3 regions of the Comamonas sp. E6 genome follow, and region 3 is predicted to be linked to each of the others. Evidence: predicted binding sites of a transcription regulator. Region 3 holds the regulator's gene; each other region holds the start of a gene.
What was found. Region 3 encodes FNR, which switches genes on or off when oxygen is low (the NO sensors DNR and NnrR bind a similar motif). Its sites were predicted from a motif close to TTGATNNNNATCAA; they were not measured.

Region 1 (6,372 bases), on a different contig from region 3:
GCTGGCCCACATTGGGCGCGCCCCGGCCTTGCAAGGCGTCGGCCAGCAGGGCGTAGCAGGTGACGGACTTGTCGTCGCGCATGCGGAACTTGGGATAGACCTGGCCGAAGGTACTCCAGTCACGCTGCTTGCCCAGCAGCAGCAGCCAGTCGTTGCGCAAGCGGTCTTCGTGGTAGGTGCCGGCATAGCGGTTCAGAAAGCCCTGGATTTCATCGGGCGACGCGGTTTCCAGGCGGTTCTTGAGTTCCCAGTAAGCGGCCCAAGGTTCGAGGGGGTGACCGGCAGCCTGTGGCAGGAGCTGGGTAAGCGCCGTCTGATTGCGGCTGCGGAATGCTTTTTGCATATCCAGCAACACGGCGTCGCCCGGGTTTTGTGCCTGCGCAAACGGAGCAGCTACAGTCAACAGGGAAGCCGCACAAAGCGGTGTCAAAATCTTCAGCCAGTGCATGGAGGAAATTATCCGATGGACAAAGCAGCGTTACGCCGCAAGTTGATTGAACTGCGCCTCAACCTTCCAGATCGCCTGCAACGCGCCGATGCGCTGCAGCAGGTGATGCGCTTTTGGCTGATGGAGCGGCCCGATACCGTGATTGGTGCCTACTGGCCCATCAAGGGTGAATTCGATCCGCTGCCAGCCCTGCATCGCTGGAAGGAAGATGGCGAGCTACAGGGTACTCCACAAAGGCGCAGGATCGGGCTGCCGGTGATAGACAAACAGCGCAAGACGCTGAGTTTTCACGCCTGGTACCCCGGTTGCCCGATGGAGGAGGACGCCTATGGCATTCCCAAGCCCAAGGATACCGAACTGCTGGTGCCTACGCTGCTGTTTGTCCCCTGCGTAGGCTATGCGGCCGGCGGCTACCGCCTCGGCTATGGTGGCGGTTTCTATGACCGCACGCTGGCCGAGCTGAGCCCACGCCCCTTCACCGTGGGTCTGGGCTACACCAATGGCTATGTCGATGACTTCCAGCCCGAGGCCCATGACCAGCCGCTGGACGCCATCCTCAACGACAACGGCGTAGTCTGGCCCGTCTAACCTTTGAATCGCTTTGCCATGAGTCGTCCCCGCAAGAACATTCCCCAGCGCCGCTACCGCCAGCGCCCGCCACTGACCGTGATGCAGCTGCCGCTCACGCACCCCGAGGTGCTGCGGCTGCAAGCACATATGCGCCGCCATGGCGCGCTTGGCCTGACACCGCGCCAGCACGATGCCATCTGGGACTTTCTGTTCGAGCGCCCCGAGAGCCAGGCCTGGCTCAGCCAGATGACGGCGCAGATTCAGGCCGGGCAGATCGCCACGCGGCCCAGCGCCTGAATCGGGCCGATCGAAAAAATGCTCCTTATTAAGGAGCATCTACCGCTTTAAATCAAAGGACTTCAGCTCTATATCAGCCTGAAGTCCTTTTTTATCAAGCGCAAGAAGCTATCAATTTCAAGCTGCGGACTGGCTGGCGCGCCAGTTGCGCCAGCCCGATGCACGCAGCTCGCAGGCCGGGCAGCTGCCACAGCCATAGCCCCACTCGTGCAGCGCATCGCGCGTGCCCTGATAGCAGGTATGGGTCTCGGTGCGGATCAGCTCCACCAGATCGCTGCCGCCCAGATCATGGGCCAGCTGCCAGGTCTGGGCCTTGTCGAGCCACATCAGCGGCGTATCGATGCGCAGCCGGCGCTCCAGGCCCAGGTTCAGCGCCAGTTGCTGGGCCTTCATGGTGTCGTCGCGGCAATCGGGGTAGCCCGAGTAATCGGTCTCGCAGACGCCGGTGACGATCACCGTCAGCCCGCGGCGATAGGCCAGCGCGCCGGCCAGCGTCAGAAACAGCAGGTTGCGGCCCGGCACAAAGGTGTTGGGCAGGCCGTCGGCCTGCATGGCAAAAGCCACATCCTCGGTCAGGGACGAGCCGCCAATCTGCTTGAGCACGTCGAGCGACAGCACATGGTCCTCGCCCAGACGAGGCGCCCACAGGGGAAAACGCTCAGCCAGCTGCTCGCGCACACCGGCGCGCACCTGCATCTCCACGCTGTGGCGCTGGCCGTAGTCAAAGCCCAGCGTCTCCACGCGCTCGAACATGGCCAGGGCCTGGGCCAGGCAGGTGGTCGAGTCCTGGCCGCCCGAGAACAGCACCAGCGCGCCCTTGTGGTGACCGGCCCCGGCCACCTGAGCGGCCGGGCTTGCAGAAGAAGTCGAAGTATTTGCCATAGTGCTGCAATTACATCATCCGCCGCGCCGCCGAGACATGACTGTGGAATCAAAACACACAGACCGTCAGACCCAAGCTTGATAAGCTGCTCGACAAACCACACAGGAGTCCGCCATGAAGCTCTATATCGGCAACAAGAATTACTCGTCCTGGTCCATGCGCCCCTGGGTGCTGATGCGCCAAAGCGGCATCAGCTTCGAAGAGCTCACACTGCGCTTTGACAGCTTTGCGCCCGACTCCAGCTTCAAGCTGCAGGCGCTGGCACTCGCACCAACCGGCAAGGTGCCGCTGCTGGTCGACGAGGGACTGATCATCTGGGACAGCCTGGCCATCTGCGAATACCTGGCCGAGCGTTTTCCCGACAAGCATCTGTGGCCGCAGACCGTAGCCCAGCGCGCCCGCGCGCGCAGCCTGGTGGCGCAGATGCACAGCGGCTTCGGCGCGCTGCGCAGCTTCTGCCCCATGAACATCGAAGCCCAGTTGCAGGAAACCGGAGCCCGGCTCTGGGCCGAGCATGCCGATCTGCGCAGCGATGTCCAGCAACTCGAAGAACTCTGGACCCCGCTGCTGAGCGCAGCCAGCGGCCCCATGCTGTTCGACCAGTTCAGCATTGCCGATGCCTTTTTTGCGCCGGTGTGCATGCGCATCAACAGCTACGGCCTGCCGACCTCGGCCCCTGTGCGCGCCTATGTGCAGCGCGTCACCCAGTTGCCAGCCACCCAGGAATGGATTCAGGCCGCGCTGGCCGAGCAGGACTTTCTGCAGTTTGAAGAGCCCTATCGCCAGCAGCGCTGAGGCCTGGCTCCCGCGATTGCGGTATCTGCAGGCCCGCTCGCAGCCACTACCATTGCAGCATGAGTGAATTCAAGGTTTTCAAGGTAGGCGGTGCGGTGCGCGATGCATTGCTGGGCCTGCCCGTCAACGATACGGACTGGGTGGTGGTTGGCGCCACGCCGGAGCAGATGAGCGCGCGCGGCTTCGTACCCGTGGGGCGCGACTTTCCGGTGTTTCTGCACCCCCGGACCCATGAGGAATATGCGCTGGCACGCACCGAGCGCAAGAACGGCATGGGCTATCGCGGCTTTGTGGTCCACACCGCCGCCGATGTGACGCTGGAAGAAGACCTGGCGCGGCGCGATCTCACCATCAACTCCATCGCTGCTCCCGCAGACTGGACAGGCAACGACAACCTCGAAGACCTGGTGGACCCCTACCACGGCCAGCAGGATCTCAAGGATCGCGTGCTGCGCCATGTGACCGATGCCTTCCGCGAAGACCCGGTACGCATTCTGCGTCTGGCCCGCTTTGCGGCGCGCTTCACCGATTTTTCCGTCGCGCCCGAGACCATGGAACTCATGCGCGAGATGGTGGCGGCCGGAGAGGTCGATGCCCTGGTGCCCGAGCGCGTGTGGCAGGAAATCAGCCGCGGCCTGATGGAGGCCCGGCCCTCGCGCATGTTCGAGATCCTGCGCGAATGCGGAGCGCTGGTCCGGCTGCTGCCCGAACTCGACAAGCTCTGGGGCGTGCCCCAGCGCGCCGAATACCACCCCGAGATCGATTGCGGCGTGCATGCCATGATGGTGCTGGACATGTCGGCCCGCTTGCAGGCACCGCTGTCCGTGCGCTTTGCCTGCCTGTGCCATGACTTCGGCAAAGGCACCACTCCAGCCGATGTGCTGCCCCGCCATATCGGCCATGAGCAGCGCAGCGCCCGCCTGCTGCTGCAGGTCTGCGAGCGCTGGCGCGTGCCCAACGACTGCAAGGAGCTGGCCGAGGTCGTGGCGCGCGAGCATGGCAACATCCACCGCAGCCACGAACTCAATGCCGCCGCCCTGCTGCGCCTGCTCGAGCGCTGCGATGCCATACGCAAGCCCCAGCGCTTCGAGGAAGCCCTGCTGGCCTGCGAATGCGACGCGCGCGGACGTCTGGGCTTTGAAGATGCGGCCTATCCGCAGCGCCAGCGCCTGGGCAATGCCCTGAAAGCGGCGCTTGCCGTGGAAACCGGCCCGGTCGCCCAGACCGCAGCGCAGCGCGGCCTCAAGGGCAAGGCCATCGGCGACGCAGTGAGCAAGGCGCGCGAGCAGGCGATTGCCGCCTATCTGGAAGACGGCGCCTAGCCGTCCGCGCGCCAAGGCCCAGAAGGCAGGGATGGGCGCGGCTTGAGTTAAGTCAAAGAAGCTATGCTGCAGCCATTGCACAGTACGAGACGGCTGCGGCGGTTCGCTCCGCCCGGGCCATGCAGCGGGTCACGAAGCCCGCTGCAACACCCATTCCATACCGGTATGGTTCTTTGACGGGCAAGTGTCCGGCCCACAGGCCACGGCCTTGCCCTCTTGCTTCAAGGAGGTGCTCTGATGTCCTTACCCCAGACCATGAAAGCCGCCGTGGTGCGTTCCTTCGGGAAGCCGCTCACGATCGAAGAAATGCCGGTGCCCCGACCGACAGACGATCAGATCCTGGTCAAGATCGCTGCTTCCGGCGTCTGCCACACCGATCTGCATGCGGCCGAAGGCGACTGGCCTGTCAAGCCTCATCCGCCCTTCATTCCCGGCCACGAGGGCGTGGGCTACGTGGCTGCGGTGGGCAAGAACGTCAAGCATGTCAAGGAAGGCGATCGCGTGGGCGTGCCCTGGCTGCACAGCGCCTGCGGCTTCTGCCGCCACTGCATAGGCGGCTGGGAAACCTTGTGCGAATCTCAGACCAATACCGGCTATTCGGTCAACGGCGGCTTTGCCGATTACGCACTGGCCGACCCCAACTATGTGGGCCACCTGCCATCCAACGTGAGCTTTATCGACGTCGCCCCCGTGCTCTGCGCCGGAGTCACGGTGTACAAGGGCCTGAAAGTCACCGATGCCAAGCCCGGCGACTGGGTGGTGATTTCCGGCATCGGCGGCCTGGGCCATATGGCTGTGCAATATGCCAAGGCCATGGGCTTCAATGTCGCGGCGGTCGACATCGACGACAGCAAGCTCGCGCTGGCACGCCAGCTGGGCGCCACCGTCACCGTCAACGCCATGAACACCGACCCGGCGGCCTATCTGCAAAGAGAGATCGAGGGCGCCCACGGCGTGCTGGTCACGGCCGTGTCGCCCAAGGCTTTCGAGCAGGCTCTGGGCATGGTGCGTCGCGGCGGCACGATTTCGCTCAACGGCCTGCCACCTGGCGATTTTCCGCTGCCGATTTTCTCCATGGTGCTCAAGGGCATCACGGTGCGCGGCTCCATCGTCGGCACGCGCCTGGACCTGCAGGAGTCGCTGGACTTTGCTGCTCAGGGCAAGGTCAAGGCCACCGTATCCACCGACAAGCTGGAAAACATCAACGACATCTTTGCCCGCATGCACGAAGGCAAGATCGAAGGCCGCGTGGTGCTGGACATCGCCGCCTGAGCCAGGCTAACCGGCCCCGAACCGGGGCCGGGTGAGCGGGCCGGCTCGCGCGAAGCCGCCGCTCAGATCACAGAGCGCACCCAGCGCACGATCTCCGAGGCAGGCAGTGCCCCGGAGATGCGTGCCAGTTCCTTGCCTTCCTTGAAGACCACCATGGTCGGAATGCTGCGAATGCCCAGCGGTGCTGCAGCCTGTGGATAAGCCTCGGTATCGAGCTTGACCAGTTGCGCCTGCCCCGCCAGTTGCTGGGCCGCTTGGGCAAAGGCCGGCGCCATCATGCGGCAGGGGCCGCACCAGGGGGCCCAGAAATCCACGACCACGGGCAACTGGCTGCGGCCGGTGTGCCGGGCAAAGCTGTCGTTGTCCAGGGCCACGGGCTCGCCCGTCACCAGCGGCTGGTGGCAGCTGCCGCAGTCAGGCTGATTGCTCAGCTGCTCTTTGGCGATGCGATTGGTGGTGTGGCAGTGAGGGCAGACGTAGTGCAGGGATTCGGACACAGGGGCAACCTTTCTAGGATTTACGCAAAAAAGAATGCGACAACGGCCTGCCTCCTGGGACAGTCGCCTTGCCTGAACCCGCTTTGCGTAAGTCGTACTTTCTTTGGCAATGCCTGACGGTGCTGGTGCCAGCAGGCACTGATCGGGCTCAGGCCCGTATGTGCAGCCAAAGCCTGCAGATTCAAGTCGGCCCGACTCAGAACGTGTTTACGATCTCAGAGCTTCACAAAGCGGGCAATCAGCGCCGCCACCACGCTGAGCAGCACGGTGCTGGCCACCGGCAGGAAG
Region 2 (6,372 bases), 120 kb from region 3:
CTCCGCCGGTGGTTCGTACGGCAAGGCAAAGATGTTGGCCTTGCCGTCGATATTTCCGTAGAACTGGTAGCCCGTACCGGCTTTCACATAGGGGTCCGAGCCTTCGCGGTAACGCCAGAGCGTTTCCTTGCCGTTGACCACGGGCCAGCGCATGCCGCGCACCTTGTGGTACTGGTCGAACGGTGCCAGATCGTGGCCATGGCCACGGCCGAACGAGGCGTACTCCTCGAACAGACCTTTTTGCGGATAGAAGCCAAAGGCCTTGGCTTCCTCGTTTTCATAGGCGGGGTCCATGTCGGCCAAGGGGAACTTGTCCACGTTGCCGTTGCGGTACAGCACCTCGAACAGGGTCTTGCCGCGCAGCTGGGGCTTCTTGGCCAGCAGTTCCTCGGGCCAGACTTCCTCGACCTTGAAACGCTTGGAAAACTCCATCAATTGCCACAGGTCGGAGCGCGCCTCACCAGGAGCCTTGACCAACTGGTGCCAAAAGTGGGTGCGGCGCTCTGCATTGCCGTAGGCGCCTTCCTTTTCAACCCACATGGCCGACGGCAAGATCAGATCGGCGGCTACGGCTGTGACTGTGGGGTAGACATCGGAGACCACCACGAAATTGTCAGGATTGCGGTAGCCCGGGTAGCCTTCCTGCGCCAGGTTGGCGCCGGCCTGTATGTTGTTGTTGACCATCACCCAGTAGGCATTGAGCCTGCCGTCCTTGAGCGCACGGTTTTGTTCCACGGCATGGTAGCCGGGCTTGGGTGGAATCGTGCCTTCGGGCAGCTTCCAGATGGTTTCAGCAGTCTTGCGATGCTCTGGGTTCGTCACCACCATGTCCGCAGGCAGGCGGTGCGAGAAAGTGCCCACCTCACGAGCCGTTCCGCAGGCAGAAGGCTGACCCGTCAGTGAGAACGGGCTGTTGCCGGGTGTGGCGATCTTGCCCAGCAGCAGGTGGATGTTGTAGACCATGTTGTTGGCCCATACACCGCGTGTGTGCTGGTTGAAACCCATGGTCCAGAACGACACCACCTTGCTGTTGGGGTCTGCATAGAGCTCGGCAAGAGCCTTGAGACGGTTGGCCGGTACACCCGTGAGCTTGGTTGTGTACTCGAGCGTATAGGTGGATACGAACTTGGCGTATTCCTCGTAGTTTATGGACTTGGCGCCGTTGGGGTCCTTGGCGTTCTTGGCAGCCTTCTGCAGGGGATGCTCGGGACGCAGCCCGTAGCCGATATCGGTGTTGCCGAGCTTGAAATTGCAGTGCTTGGAGACAAAGTCCTTGTTGACCCTGCCTGTGGTGATGATGTGGTTGGCGATGTAGTTGAGTATGGCCAGGTCGGTCTGAGGCTTGAAGGTCAGAGACATGTCCGCCAGCTCATACGAGCGGTGCTCGAAGGTGGACAGCACGGCCACCTTCACGCCCGGTGTGGACAGGCGCCTGTCGGTCACGCGCGTCCACAGCACCGGATGCATTTCAGCCATGTTCGAGCCCCATAGCACAAAGGCAGTCGCGGCTTCGATGTCGTCATAGCAACCCATGGGCTCGTCCATGCCAAAGGTGCGCATGAAGCCGGCAACTGCCGAGGCCATGCAGTGCCTTGCATTGGGATCAATGTTGTTGGTGCGAAAGCCTGCCTTGAACAGCTTGGAGGCGGCATAGCCCTCCCATACCGTCCACTGGCCGGAGCCGAACATGCCCACCGCGTCGGCGCCCTTGGCCTTGAGCGTCTTTTTGAACTGCTCTGCCATGACGTCGAAGGCCGTATCCCAGGAAACCTGCTGGAACTCGCCATCCTTGGCATAGCGACCATTCTTCATGCGCAGCAACGGCTTTGTCAGACGATCACCGCCATACATGATCTTGGACAGGAAGTAACCTTTGACGCAGTTCAGTCCCCGGTTGACCTCGGCCTCAGGGTCACCCTGAGTGGCCACTACGCGGTTGTCCTTGACGGCCACCATGACGCCGCAACCTGTACCGCAAAAGCGGCATGGCGCCTTGGACCACTTCAGGTCGGCAGCCATTGCTCCTGCATCCTGGGACAGAGCTTCTATGGGGATGCCTGCAACGGCCCCTGCGGCTGCGGCCGCAGATTGACGGACAAAATCACGCCTAGTGCTAGTCATGTGTTACCTCTTGGTTTAGCGACTGCCAGTTCTCAACATGTTGATAAACCAGGGACGCGTTGATTACGCCATCAAGCAGCTCAATCTGAGACACGCAATCAAGTATTTCTCTTGCATGGGGCGCTTCCAAGGTCACGACCAACTTGCCGGCCGGATGACTTCCATGTATTTGAGCGCCTTTGATCGTGACGATGCCAGCAGCTACTTGTGCCAATGCCTGGGGAAGCACATGCACAACCAGACTGGTGATATGCAAGTCGGTATGAGTTTCAATGGGCTCAGATTCTTCATGCATGTGGGGGACCACCGATGATCATCTGATAAAACCAGATCGCAAAGCCGTAAGACGCAATCAGTACAACGGCCAATATAGGTGCCATAACAACTGCGAGAAATGCGAAGCTGCGCAATTCCTCGGTACGAGTCGATTCAGGCTGAGGTTCTGTCATTAGCAATCCCCCTTGGCTTGGATGCCTGAGCATCCATGATTTGGCGATAGAGATCCGATAACGAACTTTGCCACGAGATTACCTACAAAATTGACTTGCAACAAGGTTCTTCTCGATTCGTTGCTTTGCATCAATTCCTTCATAAAGATTTCATTGAATCAATTGACATTCAAGTAAATGTCTAGGGATTTGACTAAATAGCCGGCGGAATCAAGCGCGGCTTGGATCAGGCATCTGCAAACTGAATTCGCACCTTAATCTCGCACTGATCCGTTGAAGTTGGGACGTGAAATCTGGCCTGAAACCGATAGCCACCGCCTGCTGCTTGCTTGAAAACCTTGAAACCGTTACTGGATCACCTGACCGCCATAGAGAGGTAATCGGGGTATCGTGCGGCCGTAATCAATGATGGCAATCAGCGGGAGAAAGCCAGGCCTGTACAAGAGATTGCTGCAGATCGTGGATTTAGTGGCTCAATACAGCGCAGGACCTCGCGGCATTCAAGACGCGCTCCTCTCGGCCAGACAGGAAGCGATAACGAGGCTCATGCGAACTCAACCTGGATTTGTGCAAGCTCAAGGCATCACCGTGCCGAGCACGATGTGCGTCGAACCAAAAAAAGCGCTCCACAAAGCGCTTTATAGGAGCAAAAGGATCTAGGAGCAGAGCTTTGCTCCTGCTCGTCCGTCAGCCTGCATTGGACTGCCCCTAGGCATGTCTACCTTCTAAGGGAAAATCCAATTGCAGTCTTAATGTCGCTTATAAGTTGCTCGTAATAGGTCGGGATGTGATGCGACAACCGCTGCTCAGAGGCTCAATCATCTCCAGCAGCCGCTTGTAGCCCGTGCGCTGCACCCGCCACTGACCGGCGACCCTGGTATAGAGGTCCTCATATAGCGCACTGCCGGTGAGTATGGTCTGCTCATCCAGATTGATGAACAGATCATTGAGGTACCAGATGCCGGTGGCCGTGTCACCGTCGACCTTGATTTCCGGTGTATGCCCGTTGTGCATACCAAAGCGCCGATGGGTGAAGGCATTGCGGTAGAAGCTCATGGCTTCATCGATGCCATTGATCTCATACTGGTAAGTCGGGCTGTCGAAGCGAATATGGACATCATCGGCCAGAACGGTTTTCAGAAGCTCCAGATTGCAGGTGTCGATGCCGCGAAAGTAGCGTGCCTTGAGCTGTTTGATTTCTTCAATATCCAGAAGAGTTTGCATGCTGTTCTCCGCTGGAATTTAGTGAGGCAGGTAATGGCCGCCACTGACGTCCAGTTGGGCGCCGGTCACCACGCGCGCATAGTCGCTGGCCAGATACAGCGCGGCGGAGGCGCAATCGGCATCGTCGGGAATCTCGTTGCGCAAGGGAATCTGCTGGGCAATCACATCGACCAGAGATTCCATGGGTACGCCCTGGCGCTTGGCTTCCGCCTGGAAATAGCCTTTGACCGGTGCGCCCCACATCCAGCCGTTGTAGGTGCTGTTGACGCGGATGCCGTAGGGCCCCAGGTCTTCTGCCAGATATTGCACAGCGGTCTTGAGCGCGCCTTTGGATACTGCGTAACCGGCTTCGAGCTGATTGGGGCGGCGCGTTGCCATGGTGTTGATCATCACAATGCTGCCGTCTTTTTGCTTTTTCATCTGCGGCACCACGGCCTGGGTCATGTTCATGGAGCCGTAGAGATTGACTTCCATGACCTTGCGCCAGTCATCCATGGAGGAGTTGCTCGAAGAGCCCCAGGTCCCGTGGGCATAGGCCGAGTTGATCAGCGCATCGATGCGGCCGAACCTGGCAACGGTCAGCTCTGCAAGCCGCTGGCACTGCTCGGGCTGCGAGATATCGGTGGACACTTTGAGCGTCTCGCAGGAGTGGCCGGCATCGCGAATCGCTTGCTCTGCCTCATCGAGCATGGACTGTGTGCGGGCTGCCAGCACCACGGCCTTGGCCTGATATTCCGCCGCGCGCAGGGCGAGCTTGATGCCCATGCCGGGGCCGATGCCAGAGATGATGATGACTTTGTCTTTCAGAAGCATATGGGTCTCCTTGGATATATAGCCTGGGGTTTTCTCAGAATGCAGCCCGGGTGCGGGCAAAGTGCAGCTCTTCTGCGCGGTGCTTGACATCCTCGGCGACCTGGTCAAAGGCGATCTTTACCCAGGCGCCATGCTCGCGCATGATGGTGTCGGCGTTCAGTCCCAGGAACTGGTCGGTGGTGAAGTAGGTGCAGCGGTTGGCGTCAATCGCCTCTATGTATTGATCCCGGCGCGCAGCGTCCTTGTTCTCGGGCACGGGGCGCTGTTCCCAGGACAGCAGTTGCTCGGGCTCAAACGCAACCAGGTATTCATTGACAGGCCAGACTTCACCCGTTAGCGGATGGCGTGTTTTCATCTCGACCAAGTCATTGAGCTTGAGCCCACAGCGGATGTCGGGGCAGAAGCGATTCCAGAGACGGTAGTTCTCCAGATCGGCCAGCACTTCCCAGACCACGCTGGCGGGGGCATTGATTTCCACCTTGATGGAGGTGACGAGGTTGGCAGCTTTGGTCATTGGAGTGCTCGCTTCAGTTGATGGGCTTGGAGGTGATCTGCAACTGCTCGCTCAGCGGCTCCACGGTTTCAAGCAAGGTCTTGTAGCCCGTCTCTGCAATCCACCAGCGGCCATCGCGCTTGACATAGCGGTCTTCATATATCGCGCCGCCGTGCATATGTGTCTTCTCTTCGACGTTGATGAAGACATAGTTCAGATACCAGAGCGCGCTGGCTTCGTCGCCCTTGACCTCGATCTCCGGCGTGTGGCCGTTGTGCATGGCCAGGCGGGTCTTGGTAAAGGAGGTTTTGTAGAAGTCCAGCGCCTTGTCTATGCCTTTCAGATGGAATTCGTAAGCCGGGCTTTTGAAGGCCAGCTTGATGTCTGGCGTCAGCATGCCTTGCAGCAATTCCAGATTGCAGGTGTCGATGGCGCGAAAGTAGCGCGCCTTGAGCTGCTTGATCAACTCAATGGCTTCCAGGTCCAACATGTGTTTTGTCTCCGGTGGTAGTGGGTCAGTCTCAAGCGCTGACTTGATAGAAACTGGTGAGAATGCAATCGAGGCTGCTGAAATCCATGATGGGAGTCACAGATTCGGACATGTATTTCTGCCGCTGGCGCAGCAGGTCTTCATCTCCGTGCGTGTCATAGAAGCCGTGAGCACTGCCGATCGCGATATCGGGAAACTGCTCCTCAACGATGGCGTGGACTTCCGGTGCGTCTTCGGTCAAGCGTCGCACGACCAGGTTTTGCCGGTATCCGAAGATGGACTGCAGCGGGTAGGCATTGCTGCCATGGCCTTCACGCCAGTGAACCATCCATTCTTCAAAGTTCATGCCGACCGGCTTTCTGAACAGCGCCACCTGGCACATGCCCGGTGTGCGCTTGCCTAAAGCCACTTCAGCATCAAAACGCGCAACGCGCGCCTTGCGTTCTTCGGGGTAGGGCTCGGACTCGCAGACGAGATAGGCATGCAGGCTTGCCACCCGCTGCGCGATCAGTGCCTGCACCGGGCCCAGCATGGATGCGCTGTCCAGCCACAGACTGATCATTCCATCGAGAGGATGTTGGCTGAACGTGATGCGCTGGCTTGCGGCCTTGTCCATGGCGTCATCGACAACCATCACACGAATCCGAGAGGCACCACAGGCTTGCAGGGATCTTTGCAAATCCATCAGCGACTGGCGCCAACTTTCTGCCGAATGCCGTGCGGGGCGCCACAGGCTGAACATGATTTTTTCCATGAAAGCACCTCTTAGCTCTGGGTTGGCA
Region 3 (6,372 bases):
GCCATGGCCATTGGCGAGCGTCTGTTCATGAACAACTGTGCGCAATGCCACGGCTCTGACGCTCGCGGCAGCAAGTCCTTCCCGAATCTGGCGGACGGCGACTGGTTGCATGGCGGATCTCCCGAGAAGATCAGGGAGACCATCACCAACGGCCGTATCGGCATGATGCCGCCCATGGCGGCAGCCGTGGGCTCGGCGGAGGATGTGCGCAATGTGGCGCACTATGTGCTGAGCCTGTCGGGCAGCCCTCACGATGCCGTCAAGGCTTCGCAGGGCAAGTCCAAATTCGTGGCCTGTGCGGCTTGTCACGGCATGGATGGCAAGGGCAACCCCGCGCTGGGAGCTCCTAACCTGACCGATGACATCTGGCTGCATGGCTGGGGTGAGGCGGCAATCGTCAACATCGTCAACAACGGCAAGCACAATGAGATGCCTGCCCAGAAAGAGAAGTTGACGGAGGCGCAAATTGCCGTGCTGGCTTCCTATGTCTGGAGTCTTTCGAATACGCAAAACCAGAAGTAATGCGTTTTGAAAAGGCGGTGCCCTGGCACCGCCTTTTTCGCGTTTCAATTTTCAGTAATTACAAAAATATTAAGGAACTGCGATGCCGTGCGATCAGGGGAAGCCCCGAAAAGTCATACCGATCACGCCTGAGCCTCATGAGGGCGGGCCTGAGCTGGTGCCTATGTTCGCTTCCGAGCAAAAAGTGTACTCACGCTCAATCAGTGGCGTGTTCTCACGGTGGCGCTGGGCCATGGTGTTTCTGACCCAGATCGTCTTCTACGGCCTGCCCTGGCTGCAGTGGGGCGAGCGCCAGATGGTGCTGTTCGATCTGGGGGCCCGGCGCTTCTATCTGTTCGGACTGGTGCTGTACCCGCAGGACTTCATCTATCTGACGGGGCTGCTGATCATCAGCGCGCTGGGGCTGTTCCTGTTTACCGCCGTGGCCGGGCGCCTGTGGTGTGGCTTCTCCTGTCCGCAGACGGTCTACACCGAGATCTTCATGTGGATCGAAAGCAAGGTCGAAGGCGATCGCAGTGCCCGCATGCGTATCGACAAGAGCGGCTGGACTTTGGAGAAGATCTGGAAAAAGTCGCTCAAGCAGTTTCTCTGGATCGCTCTGTCTCTTTGGACAGGTTTCACCTTTGTCGGCTACTTCGTGCCCATCCGTGAGTTGGGTGTGGAGTTGATGGCCTTCCAGGGCAGCTGGCAGATCTTCTGGGTGGCGTTCTACGGCTTCGCCACCTACGGCAACGCCGGCTATATGCGCGAGCAGGTCTGCAAGTACATGTGTCCCTATGCACGCTTTCAGAGTGCCATGTTCGACAAGGACACCATGATCGTCAGTTATGACGCCGAACGTGGTGAAGCTCGCGGCCCGCGCAAGAAAGACGTTGACTACAAGGCACAGGGCCTGGGGGACTGCATAGATTGCAAGCTTTGCGTTCAGGTCTGCCCCGTGGGTATCGATATCCGCAAAGGACTGCAGTACGAGTGCATTGGCTGCGGTCTGTGCATCGATGCCTGCAACTCCGTGATGGACAAGATGGAGTATCCGCGTGGCCTGATCCGATTGACCACTCAGAATGCCGTAGCCAAGGCCTGGAAGCAGGTGCAGGTGATTCGCCGCATTTTCCGCCCGCGTGTGCTGATCTACTCGGCCGTGCTGGTGGCCCTCAGCGCCGCCATGATCGCCAGTCTGGTGCTGCGCGAGCCGCTCAAGGTCGACGTGATTCGCGACCGTGCTGCGCTTTCGCGCATCGTGGCGGGCGGCAAGCTGGAGAACGTCTACCGTCTGCAGATCATGAACGCCACCGAGTCCGAGCAGCGCTACCGTATCAGCGCCGTGGGCCTGGAGAATCTGGAAGTCGCATCCGAGCAGGAAGTGAGCGTTGGCCCGGCAGAGACACGCGGCATTGCGGTGCGGCTGCAGATTCCGTATGGCTCGGCAACTCCCGGCTCGCACCCCGTACACTTCAATGTGGATGCAGTGACTGCCGGAGCAGGGCGTATTTCCGAGAAGACGGTGTTCCTGGTGCCGCGTTAATGCCAGGTCTTGCCGGTCTTCGTGAGCCATCACGGAGGCCGGATAAGGGCACCGCCAATCGGCAACAATTTATGCCACCCTGCCATGTGTGCTCGGGTGGTCAGAATTTTGGAAAGAGGTTTCATCATGTCGGCAGCACAAGCCAAGGTCTCGCAAACGGCCAAGATCATCCACCCCGAGGACGGCAAGCCCTGGTGGAAGTTTGCCCATGTCTGGCTCATCATCGCCGGCCCGGTGATCGTGGTGATTGCCGGCTTTGTCACCGCATACATCGCACTGAGCAGGCCCGATCCCGTGATTGACCCTGACTACTACCGCCATGGCATGGAAATCAACCAGCGCCTGAGCGAAAGTGAAAAAAGCCTGGCCCCAGCAGTCACCGGCCGCAATCATGCGGCCACGCCAGCCAAGGATCATCCGCTGGATCGCTGAGCGCTCCGGCGCTTGCTCCGCCAAGGTCGCTTTTGCGGCCTTTTTTGTTGCCGATATCAAAATCAGAGCGTGTTGCGCATGCACCGTCTAACGTTAATGTAGAAGTAAATGGTTTTTTGATATTCGGATTGCGCAAGGCGCTACTGAAAAGAGAGTAATTCAGGGTTTCCCGCCACGGTGCATGCCCGCAGTCCTGCATGAACGGTCACCACTGTTGTGCAAAATATGACCAAGCCCACAGCCCAAGGAGAATCAGGATGGATGCTCGACGCTGGATGTGGATTGTCTGGCCGGCCTTTCTGGCGGCGGCAATCATGGAGATGGTGGTTTTCGCCTTTGTGGACCCGCTGGATGTGCACTGGCTGGGCTCCCCCCTGGACTGGTCGCGCCAAGCCATCTATACGGTCGCTTTTTTTGCCTTCTGGGTCGTGACCCTGATCGGAGGTGCGATGACGGTGATGCTGGGTCGCTCCGTCAGCGATCTCAATGGCGGCATCGTTTCCGAGCCTCTGCCCGATTAATTCGCACAGACAAAAAAGCCCGCTGTCCGCGGGCTTTGTCTTGAGAGTGTCTGTCGACTCGGTTCAGTTCTGGCATTGCTGGCTGTTGACGATGCGTTTGAGCGCCTCGGTATCCAGGATGCGCAGGTGGCGCTGCTTGACTTCCACAATACCTTCCTCTGCAAATTTGGAGAAAGTGCGGCTCACGGTCTCGAGCTTGAGGCCCAGGTAACTGCCGATTTCTTCGCGCGTCATGCGCAGCACCAGCTCCGACTTGGAAAAGCCGCGTGCCGACAGGCGCTGGACCAGGTTCAACACAAAGGCCGCCAGGCGCTCTTCGGCACGCATGCTGCCCAGCAGCAGCATCACGCCATGCTCGCGCACGATTTCGCGGCTCATGACCTTGTGCACATGGTTCTGCAGGGCAGTGACCTCGCGCGAGAGCTGCTCCAGTTTGTCAAACGGCATGACGCAGACCTCGGCGTCTTCCAGGGCCACGGCATCACAAGTGTGGTGGTCGTTGACGATGCCGTCCAGACCAATGATTTCGCCAGCCATCTGAAAGCCTGTGACCTGATCACGTCCGTCTTCGGTGGCCACGCTGGTCTTGAAGAAGCCGGTTCGAATGGCATACAGAGAGGTGAACTCTTCGCCATTGCGAAACAGCAGCCCGCCGCGCTTGACCTTGCGGCGCGTGGCCACAATCTCGTCAATGCGCTCCATTTGTTCATCGTCCAGGCCCATGGGCATGCACAGTTCACGCAGATTGCAGTTGGAGCAGGATGCTTTGATGGTCTGAAGATTCATGGGCTTTTTGCAACGGCGCAGACAGACACAGAGTGGAGAGTCGCGCTGGTCATTGACCTCGTGGTTGAAGATGAGATGGATCAAATTGTCGCAGCACTTGCCTTGAGGTCTCTTGATTTTCATCAAGGACAGGGTGATTGCCTTGGGGCACATTGCCTGTATTCGTTCAAAAACATGCGCTTTTGCCTATTTTGGGCATGATTTTCAGGATCTGATTTCCATTGAAATCTGCTCTATACAGAGTGTGGGCGCACCCTAACTCCCAGTTATGACCGCAGTCACGCCTGAGTTGCTGAGCCGCTTTGATATCCCCGGCCCACGCTACACATCGTTCCCAACAGCCGACCGTTTTGTTGAGGCTTTTGGTGCAGACGACTACATACTGGCACTCAAGCAGCGCAAGACGCATTCTGGCTCGCGCGCTTTGCCCCTGTCCGTTTATGTGCATGTGCCGTTCTGTGAGTCGCTTTGCTATTACTGCGCCTGCAACAAGATCGTGACCAAGCATCACGAGAAGGCTGCCGAGTATCTGGACTACCTGAGCCGCGAGCTGGCCATGCATACCGAGCATTGCGGCAAAGGTCAGCTCGTAAGCCAGCTGCATCTGGGCGGAGGCACACCGACCTTCTTCAGCGATGCCGAGTTGCAGCAGCTGATGGTTTTGATGCGTGAACATTTCAAGCTGGATCCCGCGGGCGAGTACTCCATCGAGGTCGATCCGCGCACCGTCAGCAACGAGCGGCTGAGAGCTCTCAGGGACATGGGGTTCAATCGCCTGAGCTTTGGCGTGCAGGACTTTGATCCCGCGGTGCAGAAAGCGGTGCACCGCGAGCAGCCCGCCGAGCAAGTCTTTTCGTTGGTGGCCGAGGCGCGCCGCCTGGGCTTTGTCTCCATCAATGTGGACCTGATCTACGGGCTGCCCAGGCAGACGCCCGAGTCTTTTGCGCGCACGCTGGCACAGGTCAATGAGCTGCGCCCCGATCGCATTGCACTGTATGCCTATGCGCATCTGCCCGAGCGTTTCAAGCCGCAAAGGCGTATCGAATCGGCAGACCTGCCTATGGGACAGGACAAGCTGAACATGCTCTCCGGCGCAATTGATGCATTCATGGATGGCGGCTATGTCTATGTAGGCATGGACCACTTTGCGCTGCCTGACGACTCTCTGGCCATTGCCAAGCGCCAGGGGCGCCTGCATCGCAATTTTCAGGGCTACAGCACCCAGCCTGATTGCGACCTGATTGCACTGGGCGTATCGGCTATCGGTAAGGTGGGTGCGACCTACAGCCAGAACGTCAAGACTCTTGAAGAGTATTACGATGCCGTCGATGGAGGCATGTTGCCCGTGCAGCGCGGACTGGCGCTTTCGCGTGACGATCTGGTGCGCAGAGCCGTCATCATGTCCATCATGTGCCAGGGTTCCGTCCTGTATGAGCCCATGGAGCAGGCCTGGCTTATCAATTTCCGCGAGTACTTCGCTGCGGAGCTGGATGCGCTGGCAGAGATGCAGCGCAACGGCTTGGTCGAGCTGTCCGTCGAGGGCTTCAAGGTCACTGGTCTGGGCTGGTTTTTTGTGCGCGGAGTAGCCATGTTGTTTGACCGATATTTGCAGGCCGACCGGAACCGCGCCCGCTTTTCGCGCATCATCTAGCGCATGTTGTTTTCGCTGGTCTGGACTGCTTTGATCATGGGGCTCGTGGGTGGGCCCCATTGTCTTGTGATGTGCGCTGCCCCCTGCAGTGTGGTCACAGCAGCGAAGCCTGTCGGCGGCGGGCAGCCAGTTGTCGTGCTCGGCCTGCAAAAACGCCAATGGCTGCGTACCAGCCTGTTTCATCTGGGGCGCATCGCTGCCTATGCCCTGCTGGGCGGGATCGCGGCCGTGGCCATGGAAAGTCTGGCCTGGCTGACCAGTCAGACAACGGCATTGCAGAGACTTTGGACGCTGATGCATGTGGCGGTCATGGCCTGGGGGCTGGCCATGGTGGTGCAGGCGAGGCAGCCAGCCTGGCTGGAGCGGGCGGGGCGTTCCGTCTGGGCCAGGGTTCAGCCCTGGGTCACCGCGCCGGGCGGCAGTCTGGCAGCGGGCTTTGCCTGGGCACTGATGCCTTGTGGTTTGCTGTATTCGGCGGTGTTGGTGGCGGCCTTGAGTGGCGGCGCCTGGCAAGGTGCTTTGTCCATGGCAGCCTTTGCCGTTGGTGGTGCACTGTGGTTGCTGGCGGGGCCCTGGCTGTGGCAACTGGGGCAGTCGCATGTCAATGCATTGCGGGCCAGGTGGGGCACCAGAGTTGCAGGTCTGATGCTGATTGGCGTTGCGAGTTGGGCTTTGTGGATGGACCTGGTCTACAAACCCAGTCTTTGGTGCCGATAAGTCACACAAGAGGGGGTTGTTGACGCTGTTTGCATCCCAACAGACCCTAGTCATGCTTGAGCAGTCATGGAACTGCGGAATAATGTCTCATCTTGTGTGTAGCGCCCAAAGTGAATCGTTTCGTTGCTATTGATATCGGACAACTGCGTATCGGCATGTATGTCCATCTGGAGACTGGCTGGTTGCGCCATCCGTTTCCCGTCAGCAGCTTCAAGATT

Region 1: the regulator FNR is predicted to act here: its motif matches at 4,358-4,371, upstream of adhP (alcohol dehydrogenase AdhP).
Region 2: the regulator FNR is predicted to act here: its motif matches at 2,691-2,704, upstream of napE (periplasmic nitrate reductase, NapE protein).

The regions. Positions count from the first base shown of each region.
Region 1 covers NZ_BBXH01000022.1:69,315-75,686, forward strand. The annotation lists gene CSE6_RS19215 (lytic transglycosylase domain-containing protein) at 1-448, opposite strand, end outside; gene CSE6_RS19220 (5-formyltetrahydrofolate cyclo-ligase) at 464-1,036, shown strand; gene CSE6_RS19225 (hypothetical protein) at 1,055-1,315, shown strand; gene queC (7-cyano-7-deazaguanine synthase QueC) at 1,433-2,197, opposite strand; gene CSE6_RS19235 (glutathione S-transferase family protein) at 2,313-2,993, shown strand; gene CSE6_RS19240 (multifunctional CCA addition/repair protein) at 3,053-4,315, shown strand; gene adhP (alcohol dehydrogenase AdhP) at 4,553-5,587, shown strand; gene trxC (thioredoxin TrxC) at 5,650-6,084, opposite strand; gene CSE6_RS19255 (DUF2905 domain-containing protein) at 6,300-6,372, opposite strand, start outside.
Region 2 covers NZ_BBXH01000015.1:12,759-19,130, reverse strand. The annotation lists gene napA (periplasmic nitrate reductase subunit alpha) at 1-2,121, opposite strand, end outside; gene CSE6_RS13910 (chaperone NapD) at 2,114-2,416, opposite strand; gene napE (periplasmic nitrate reductase, NapE protein) at 2,409-2,570, opposite strand; gene CSE6_RS13900 (nuclear transport factor 2 family protein) at 3,330-3,794, opposite strand; gene CSE6_RS13895 (SDR family oxidoreductase) at 3,813-4,607, opposite strand; gene CSE6_RS13890 (SRPBCC domain-containing protein) at 4,642-5,121, opposite strand; gene CSE6_RS13885 (nuclear transport factor 2 family protein) at 5,135-5,590, opposite strand; gene CSE6_RS13880 (hypothetical protein) at 5,622-6,344, opposite strand; gene CSE6_RS13875 (sulfotransferase) at 6,356-6,372, opposite strand, start outside.
Region 3 covers NZ_BBXH01000015.1:133,102-139,473, reverse strand. The annotation lists gene ccoP (cytochrome-c oxidase, cbb3-type subunit III) at 1-522, shown strand, start outside; gene ccoG (cytochrome c oxidase accessory protein CcoG) at 605-2,047, shown strand; gene CSE6_RS14475 (FixH family protein) at 2,174-2,479, shown strand; gene CSE6_RS14470 (hypothetical protein) at 2,737-3,000, shown strand; gene fnr (fumarate/nitrate reduction transcriptional regulator Fnr) at 3,064-3,786, opposite strand; gene hemN (oxygen-independent coproporphyrinogen III oxidase) at 4,055-5,437, shown strand; gene CSE6_RS14455 (sulfite exporter TauE/SafE family protein) at 5,441-6,154, shown strand; gene CSE6_RS14450 (HD-GYP domain-containing protein) at 6,265-6,372, shown strand, end outside.